Regions from separate parts of the Alteromonas sp. AWM4_230 genome, predicted to be linked through region 3. Evidence: predicted binding sites of a transcription regulator. Region 3 holds the regulator's gene; each other region holds the start of a gene.
The links. Region 3 encodes sigma-54, which starts transcription at its own class of promoters, with help from an activator protein. Its sites were predicted from a motif close to GTTGGCACGNNNNTNGNNT; they were not measured.

Region 1: a site for sigma-54 is predicted at 2,075-2,093, ahead of ACXACS_RS03060 (Tll0287-like domain-containing protein). Genes of this name have one in related genera too.
Region 2: a site for sigma-54 is predicted at 1,199-1,217, ahead of flhA (flagellar biosynthesis protein FlhA). Genes of this name have one in related genera too.

What each region holds. Positions count from the first base shown of each region.
Region 1 is NZ_JBSWTB010000001.1:701,882-705,166, reverse strand. It holds gene ACXACS_RS03065 (cytochrome ubiquinol oxidase subunit I) at 1-1,038, opposite strand, end outside; gene ACXACS_RS03060 (Tll0287-like domain-containing protein) at 1,410-2,012, opposite strand; gene ACXACS_RS03055 (sigma-54 interaction domain-containing protein) at 2,164-3,285, shown strand, end outside.
Region 2 is NZ_JBSWTB010000001.1:3,831,621-3,834,905, forward strand. It holds gene flhA (flagellar biosynthesis protein FlhA) at 1-1,143, opposite strand, end outside; gene flhB (flagellar biosynthesis protein FlhB) at 1,310-2,434, opposite strand; gene fliR (flagellar biosynthetic protein FliR) at 2,441-3,220, opposite strand; gene fliQ (flagellar biosynthesis protein FliQ) at 3,233-3,285, opposite strand, start outside.
Region 3 is NZ_JBSWTB010000001.1:4,148,927-4,152,211, forward strand. It holds gene lptA (lipopolysaccharide transport periplasmic protein LptA) at 1-256, shown strand, start outside; gene lptB (LPS export ABC transporter ATP-binding protein) at 259-984, shown strand; gene ACXACS_RS17865 (RNA polymerase factor sigma-54) at 1,058-2,539, shown strand; gene hpf (ribosome hibernation promoting factor) at 2,570-2,857, shown strand; gene ptsN (PTS IIA-like nitrogen regulatory protein PtsN) at 2,871-3,285, shown strand, end outside.

The sequences.
Region 1 (3,285 bases), 3.4 Mb from region 3:
TTCAAAGGCTGCACGCTGCTCAGCGGTCGCTGTGCCGTTTCTTACATCACCAAGCACTTCGTACGCTTTAATGCCGCTTAAAATACGCTCGCGATTCTCTTCTTTAAGATCCTTAATACCTTTCACTTCTTCGGTTAACGAACGGGTTGCAATGATGCCCATTGCCCACGGAATCTGAAGGGCGTATTCGGTTTCCTCTTTCTCATCGTTAGGTATACCAAAAACAGTGAACGGTGCTGGCGCAGGGTGGGTTTCGTACTCTGCTTCTACAGCAGCTAATTTCACTTTTTGCACGTCACCCAGTTCATAGCCACTTTCGTCACCTAAAACAATAACTGACAAAGTTGAAGCTAAGCCAAAGCTAGCTGCAATCGCAAACGAGCGACGGGCAAACGCTATATGCTTATGGTTTAGTAGATAGTAGCTAGAGATTGCCAACACAAACATGGCGCCGGTCACGTAGCCTGCTGAAACTGTATGAACGAACTTAACCTGAGCTACAGGGTTAAAAATAACGTCAGCGAAGCTGGTCATTTCCATACGCATTGCTTCAAAGTTAAATTCAGCACCTACTGGATACTGCATCCAGCCATTAGCGATTAGGATCCAAAGCGCCGAGAAGTTAGAACCAATAGCAACTAACCAAGTAGTCATAAGGTGCTTCACCTTAGACATTTTGTCCCAGCCAAAAAAGAACAGGCCCACGAAGGTAGACTCCAAGAAGAAAGCCATAAGCCCTTCAATAGCCAGAGGCGCGCCAAAGATATCGCCAACATAGTGGGAATAGTATGACCAGTTCATGCCGAACTGGAATTCCATGGTTAAGCCTGTGGCTACCCCAATGGCAAAGTTAATACCAAACAGCTTTCCCCAAAACTGGGTCATTTGCTTGTATATCTCTTTACCTGTCATCACATAGACCGACTCCATGATGGCAAGTAAAAAGCTTAGCCCTAGTGTTAAGGGTACAAAAATAAAGTGGAACATCGCAGTTAATGCAAATTGCCACCGCGATAGTTCTATTAACGTATCGCTCATGGGTTATCTCCCTTGTCTCTTTTGCGCGATAAGCGCTTGACCTTAAATAAATTTATTGGTTATTCAGTGGTTATCACGTGAACATTCATCACAGCTAGAGCATGGTTTGTGCCATACATCACTTTTCTCGTTAATCTGAACTAACAACTGATGAATGACAGTCTATTCGTACTGTGCAGGACAATTATTCCATGGCGAAAAGTTGCGCACTTTGATCCATCGCAAGGATCTAATATGAACTTTGCGCCAATTTTGTCATTTTTAATGACAAAATTGGCGCAGATAAAAAGAAGACAGGGATGTCGTAGCCTTATTCAAAATGGTTGAGAAGAGAGCTTTTGCTTCAGCTAATACAAAATTAACTGAAGTTGTTACTGTGGCGAATAGGTCAGTGTGAACGCGCCGCGCAATTCACCAAGTTCAAACCCAGTGGCCTCATCCTTAGGGTAATGTTTTAAAATGGTGTCCTTTACTGAAGGTGCAACTTGGCCACCGTGGCACGCCATGCAAACTTGACCTTGTTGAATAGCCATCATGTACCGGAATTCGCCACTGTCGCTGTCATACTTAGAGGTATCCATAGGCATAGGCGGCTGTTTACCCTCTAGCTTAGCCTTTTCCAATAGAGAGGTGAAAAGGGCTAGCTGCTCGCGCTCCCACTCGTCTGGCGCGTTATTCGGGTTTCTCACTTTTAGCGCAGTACGCCCTACTTCCCACCCATTTTGGCTAAGCCCCTCGGCGATAGGCTCGGCGGCCAACTGACACTCTTCTACACCCGCTTCTAAACCACCAGACTGAATTGCCTGTTTTAGCCTAGATTTAAGCGCTCCACCAAGTGCTTTAGCGTGAACTCTTGCCTGCTTCACTTTTGTTTGTACTTCGCTTTCAGCTAGCTCGTTGGTTTGTGCATTAGCGAAAGGGCAACCGGCGCTTACGGCCACCCCCAACGCAATTAAAAAGGTGCGTTTTTTCATTGTGTAACTCTCCTATTGACGGACGTATTTGCACTCAGGCATTGTGATTCAACTAAAACAATCAACAAGCTCTATGCCAATATGTTAAGTTGGCAAGATAAAAGTAGCATTAACTAATACGCTGACAATGAACATATCAATTGTACAAGCAATGATAGATGCAATAGACAAACCCGCTATTTTCATCAATCAAAATTACATTATTGAGGCGGTCAATGCGCCTTACAGAGATACTTACCCTGTCGATATCAAGCTCGGTTATAGCACCTGTTATCAGGTATCTCATCGAAACAATAAGCCCTGTGACCAATGCGGCGAGCAGTGTCCTATGCAGGAAAGTAAAAAGTCGGGCCGAGCAGCTAGTGTGGTGCATATCCATACCACCAGCGAGGGCCAAAGCTACTGTGACATTCTGATGCGACCTATCTTCGACGGTCACGGGGATTTAATAGGTTATCTGGAAATTCTAGATAAGCTTGCCTTTGCGTCTAACCGCCCCTCTGCTGGAAAAATGATTGGCGAGTCTGAAGCATTTAAAACTATGCTTAATAAAATAAATCGCGCTGCAAATTCAGATATATCCGTTTTACTGTTTGGTGAAACCGGAACCGGGAAAGAACTGGTGTCTCAGGCTCTACACTCAAGTAGTCATCGCGCTGAAAAACCTTTTGTTGTAATTGAATGTACTGGGTTGTCTGATGCTTTGCTTGAAAGCGAGTTATTCGGCTATGAAAAAGGCGCGTTCACCGGCGCGACCACCAATAAAAAAGGGCTAGTAGAGGCGGCTGAGGGTGGCACCCTATTTTTTGATGAAGTAGGTGATATACCGCTTGCCATGCAGGTTAAACTACTAAGATTGTTTGAAACCCAAACCTATCGCCCTGTGGGTAGCGTAGTCTCTAAGAAAGCTAACTTCCGTTTGGTTTGCGCATCACATAAGAATTTGAAACAAATGGTAGAAAGAGGCGAGTTTCGACGCGATCTTTATTACCGAATTGCGGGCTTTCCTATTAGCCTTCCGTCTTTGCGAGAAAGACCGTCAGATATTGCGCTTATCGCAACGCACTTTTTAGCGCAGTCGCAAGAGAAAAAGCGTTTCAGCAAAAAAACACTAGAGAAATTGAGTAGCTATACTTTTCCGGGCAATATTCGCGAGTTACGTAACATCGTGGAGCAAGCCATATTACTTGCCGATGAGACCGTAATATACGAGTCAGACTTACCTGACCTTGACGATGACTTTACAGGCGAAGACCTAAGCCCAGTGGCAAAT
Region 2 (3,285 bases), 320 kb from region 3:
TTTATCAACAAGCGGAATTAAGCGATAGCCCACTTCTAAGCCAATGGTATCCACCTGCTGAACGTCGTCCCATCCCAGCTCTTTAACTTCAGGTGCAACAGTTTCATCTTTTGAAATGTTCTCTGGCAATTGAGGTTCTTCAGCTTTCTTTTTAGCTTGAACGGTCTGCCAATATGCAAAGCCCGCAATCAAAAATGAAAAACCCAAGAATGCGATATGAGGCATACCCGGAATGATACCCATGACGAAAAGCACGCCTGATGCTATATAAAGCGCTTGATTATTTCCTAGCTGACCACGGATCTCTTTACCCATTTCTTGGGTTTCGTTTTCTCGAGTAACGATAATCGCCGTTGCTACAGAAAGTAGTAATGAAGGTATCTGCGCCACCAAACCATCACCAATGGTCAAAATAGTGTAGATCTCTATGGCACTTCCAAATGAAAGACCGTGCTGAATCATGCCTATGAATAAGCCGCCAACAATATTGATAAGCATGATAAAAAGGCCGGCAACTGCATCGCCTTTTACAAACTTTGATGCACCGTCCATCGACCCGTAAAAGTCAGCCTCTGCGGTTATTTCTTCACGACGCTGACGCGCCTGGTCTTGGTCGATATAGCCTGCATTTAAATCAGCATCGATCGCCATCTGCTTACCAGGCATAGCATCCAAGGTAAAGCGAGCACTTACTTCTGAAATACGTCCCGCACCTGCGGTTACTACCTTGAAGTTGATAATAAGAAGGATAGCGAAGACAACAATACCCACAGCATAGTTACCGCCGATAACAACCGCACCGAAGGCTTCAATCACTTTACCTGCCGCATCTCCCCCTTCGTGGCCGTACAGTAATACAACCCGCGTAGACGCAACGTTAAGCGCCAAACGCAGAACTGTCGCAATTAGGAGTACAAGTGGGAAAATACCAAAATCCACAGGGCGTTGGGTGAGTACCGCTACCAAAATGATGACGAGAGAGAGCGCGATATTAAAGCTAAACAATACGTCGAGTAAAAACGGCGGCATGGGTAGTATTACCATTCCCATGATTGCCAAAAGGACAATAGGCGCGCCTAAACCACTGGTAAAATTTTGCAGCTGATTTTTATCGAATCGCTGAAGATAACCGGATAACTGCATGGCTGGGTGTCTCTCTATCAGAAAATTGACGCTTTATGTAAATCTTCAATAGAGTTTTCAACTAACGTGCCAGCTTTATACGAAGCGGCATTTATGTACACCAATAGAGCTAAAGAGTATGCGGAAGGCATAAACTGGCCACAAAAAAGCCTGGTAAAAGAGTCACTTAGCGACGGTATTCTGGAGGGATAGGCAAATCTCGTTTAAGTGGTTTAGGACGCTTCCCCTTCCCTGCCCTATGTGCTTTAAGCTGATAAACATGTGCTAGCACCTGTGCTACCGCCATAAATAAGGCGTTCGGAATTTCATCGTCGACTTCTGTCGAATAAAAGATGGCACGAGCGAGCATAGGAGAAGGTATTAAGGGTACGTCATTGGCGGTAGCAATTTTTCTGATATGCATAGCCAATTCATCAGCCCCTTTTGCCACCACGACAGGTGCTCTTACACCCTGTTCGTCATACTTAATCGCTACTGAAAAGTGAGTCGGGTTAGTTACTACCACGTCTGCCTGTGGTACTTCCTGCATCATGCGCTTAGTTGCCGCCTGATACTGCAAGCGACGAATACGACCTTTTACCATAGGGTCGCCTTCCGCATTTTTCCGTTCGTCTTTCACCTCTTGCTTGGTCATTTTCATTTCTTTGTTGTGCTTATACATTTGATAAGGCACATCGATGAGCGCGATAGGGATCATGCCGCACACCAGAATAAGAAATGCCCACTTAAGCATGTCGAGCGCGTGAAAGATGTTTCCCGGATATAGCTCCATATCTAAATGCAGTGCTTCATCTTCGAAGAACAACAGCGCTCCTATGGCCATGCTGATGATAACCACAACTTTAGCGATGGATTTTAATAGCTCAACTAAGCCGTTCATGCCGAACATTCGCTTAAAGCCCTGAATTGGACTCATCTTGGAGCCCTTAGGCTTTGCACCTTCCCAGGTAAAATTAAAACCACCAAGTGCAATAGAGCCATAGATGCCGGCTATCATAGCTACCACCATATAAAGCAACACGGCAGGACCTACCGCTGAGAAAGCTTCACCCCATGCGCCAAACATGTGGGTGATATCATAGGTTTCGTCGCGAGAGAGAATAAACATTCGCTGGGTAAGTTTGAAAACAGATTCAGCAATCCAACTGCCCACAAACAAAAACATGAAGGCGCTGACAATAAGCACTAAAGTTGTGGATAGTTCACGGGAACGGGCCAGCTGCCCTTTTTTTCGGGCATCATCGAGTTTTTTCCCCGTGGGGTCTTCTGTTTTTTCGCTTGAATCTGCCATTTTTTCCTAACCACAAATGTTCAATAGTTCACACATAAACTGTTCGGCTCTAAACCATTGGGTTTCAAAGTGCGCAGTAAAGTTATCTAGCGTTATCCATATAATCAGTAATCCCATTACCTGAGCAATGGAAAAACCAATACTAAAAATGTTTAGCTGCGGCGCAGCTTTGGTCATTACACCAAATGCTAAATTCACAATAAGTAGTGACACTATGGGCGCTAGAGACAAGGTTACTGCCGATATAAACATCCAACCTCCCCAATGAGCAATATCGCGAAACTGTTCACCTGTCCACCACGCTTCGCCTATGGGAAACGCCTCGAAACTCATTACTATCATTTGGATCATGGACAAATGCCCATCCAAGGTCCAAAACAATAAGGTCGCTAATATTAGATAAAACTGACCAACTGCAGGTACGTTTATACCGTTTACGGGGTCAACAATAGACGCGAACCCTAAACCAGTTTGCATGGCTATGATTTGGCCTGCGAGCACGAAGGTATTGAGCACCATCATAGAAATAAAGCCAATAGCAATACCAATAAGCAGCTGCTGAATAACAATTAAAAATGTGCCCACATCCACCAAGTTTTCAATAGGTGATGGAGGGACTACTGGCATGATGATGAGCGTTAGCATTATACCCAGCAGGGCTCTTACCTGCGGGGGAATTGATTTTGCACTCAATCCAATCATGGCTACGAACAAACCGCTAATGCGCATAAAAGGCAGCAGCATGTCTGCTAGGAATTGATTGATGGTGGCGAGTTCTACTTCCACAGCGTCAGCCTTCTACCCCACAACCTGCGGGATCATATCAACCATTCTGAAAGTAAAGTCCATAA
Region 3 (3,285 bases):
TACACCGGTATCAGCGAAAGCCAATGAAATTCGCTATGAAGTAATTAATCGCACTATTTCTCTGGCGGGTAATGCTGAGCTACAGCAAGATACCAGTAAAGTGCAAGGTGATAAGATTACGTTCGATATGATTACTGAACAATTGCTTGCAACGGGTGGTGCCGGTGAAGATGGTGAAGGTCGTGTAACCACAGTATTTACTCCTGACACCATTCGTAAAACATCGTCTAAGAAAGACAACGAGGACAATGAATAGCAATGGCAACTTTGAGCGCTAAAAACCTTGCTAAATCGTATAAATCGCGACAGGTTGTTCGCGATGTAAGCCTTTCAGTGTCTACCGGTCAAATTGTTGGTCTTCTCGGCCCTAACGGCGCTGGTAAGACCACCACTTTTTACATGATTGTAGGCTTAGTCAACTTAGACAAAGGCAAGATCGAAATTGATGATAATGAGCTTACTCACCAGCCAATGCATGAGCGCGCTCGCCGCGGTATAGGCTACCTTCCGCAAGAGGCATCAATATTTAGAAAGCTTACGGTACATGAAAATATCATGGCCATTTTGCAAACCCGTAAAGATTTAAATTCACAACAGCAAGAAGAAGAAGCAGACGCCCTACTTGATGAATTTAATATCAACCATATACGTAATAGTACGGGGATGAGTTTGTCAGGGGGAGAACGGCGTCGCGTAGAGATTGCCCGCGCTCTGGCAGCAAAACCACAATTTATTTTGTTAGACGAACCATTTGCCGGTGTTGATCCAATATCAGTTAATGATATAAAGAAGATAATACAGCATCTGCGAGATAGGGGTATTGGTATCCTTATCACGGACCATAACGTACGCGAAACATTGGATGTTTGCGAAAAAGCGTACATTGTGAGTCATGGCGAGCTTATTGCGCAAGGAACTGCGGAACAGGTTTTAAGTAATCAAAAAGTAAGGGACGTATACCTAGGCGAACAATTCAGGCTATAGTTAGTGTAACCTAATTGTCATTTTTCAGTTTCGCTCTGGTATATTTAATTTAGAGCATTTAAATAAGACGTAGATGAAACCATCTTTACAGCTAAAATTTAGCCAACAACTTACAATGACACCTCAGCTTCAGCAGGCCATTAAACTGCTGCAGCTTTCTACGCTTGATCTCCAGCAAGAGATACAAGAAGCCCTCGATTCTAATCCGCTTTTAGAAGTGGAAGAAAGTAACGACGAGCCACAAGTAGAAAAGAACAATGTCGATAGTGACGATAGCGCTGCTGAAGCGACCGCTTCTGCATCAAGCGATACGCTAGAAGCGGGAGATGCACTGGAGAAGAATGATCTTCCCGATGAGCTACCTATCGACAGTACTTGGGATGAGTATTATTCGGCTTCTTCCGCGCCTGCACCTGGCCCATCTAATGATGATGAACAAATCTTCCAAGGTGAGACCACAGAAGACATTCAAGAACATCTTCTTTGGCAAATGCGCCTCACTCATTTTTCAGATACTGACCGCGCTATCGCTACAGCAATCATCGACTCAATTGACGAATCAGGTTATTTAACCGTTACTCTTGACGACATCTTAGAAGCGGTCAACGACGATGATCTAGAAGAGCCTATCGAAATGGACGAAATAGAGTGTGTACTTAAGCGCATTCAAATGTTCGACCCCATTGGTTCAGGTTCTCGTACACCTCAAGAGTGTCTTATGGTGCAATTGCGCCAGTTTTCAGAAGACACACCGTGGCTTGCTGAAGCGAAGCAGCTTATTGAGGAATATTCAGACTTACTGAGCAGTAAAGACTACCGCACGCTAATGCGTAAGAGCCGATTGAAAGAAGATCAGCTGCGCGAAGCAATGCGTTTACTTCAAACCTTGAATCCTCGCCCAGGTAGTGCTTTAGTTACTAAAGAGCCTGAGTACGTTATTCCTGATGTCTCAGTAACCAAGAAAAATGGCCGTTGGGTGGTTGAGCTGAACCCCGACAGTCTGCCTAAATTAAGCGTAAACCAACAGTACGCAGCGATGAGTCGTCGTGCCAAGAACAGCAGCGATTCACAATTCATCCGCTCACACATGCAAGAGGCCAAGTGGTTCATAAAGAGCCTTGAATCTCGCAACGATACCTTAATGAAGGTTGCAAATTGCATTGTGCAGCAGCAAATGGGCTTTTTTGAGCACGGCCCGGAAATGATGAAACCAATGGTGCTAAATGATGTCGCAGAAATGGTAGATATGCACGAATCGACTATTTCGCGTGTAACAACGCAGAAGTATATGCATACGCCCCGTGGCATCTTCGAATTGAAGTATTTCTTCTCAAGCCACGTAGCAACAGAGTCAGGTGGTGAGTGTTCATCTACAGCGATTCGTGCATTGATCAAGAAGTTAGTGGCTGCGGAAAATCCTAGCAAGCCGCTAAGTGATAGCAAGATTGCTTCATTGTTGGCCGAGCAAGGCATAAAAGTCGCTCGGCGAACAATAGCAAAATACCGGGAATCATTGTCGATCCCGCCGTCGAACCAACGCAAAAGCCTTATTTAAACGGGCTTAATAATATAAGGAAGACGAAATATGCAAATCAACCTTACTGGTCATCATGTCGAAATCACCGACTCTTTGCGTAATTATGTCGATACGAAGTTCAGCAAACTTGAACGTCACTTTGATCACATTTCTAATGTGCATGTCATCCTGAACGTTGAAAAATTAAATCAAAAAGCTGAAGCGACTGTTCATTTAAGTGGCGCTGAAGTATTCGCATCCTCAGAAAATACCGACATGTATGCGGCGATTGACAGCATGGTTGATAAACTCGACCGGCAGGTAATCAAGCATAAGGAAAAACTGAAAAAACATTAGTAGTTAATTGAGCATGGATATACAAGCCATCGTAAGTCTGGACCGCACCGAGTGTGCGGTTCAGTGTAATAGTAAAAAGCGAATTCTTGAGATCATCGCTGATATCGCTGCCAAGCATAACGACAACATCGACCAGGCAACGGTTCTAAATAGCTTGATGGCTCGAGAACGTATGGGTAGCACGGGTATTGGTAACGGGATAGCACTGCCTCACGGTCGCTTGGCTGGCCTTGAGAAGGTAATAGCAATCGTTGTAACAAGTACACCAGCTATCAACTTTGATGCCCTAGACGAAAAGCCCGTAGACATATTCTTTGCTCTTCTCGTTCCCGAAGAGCAAACCGAAGGACACCTTCAGACACTGGCTACCGTAGCCGGTAAGCTAAGCGACAAAGAAACGATTAAAACAATACGTCGTGCAACAACCA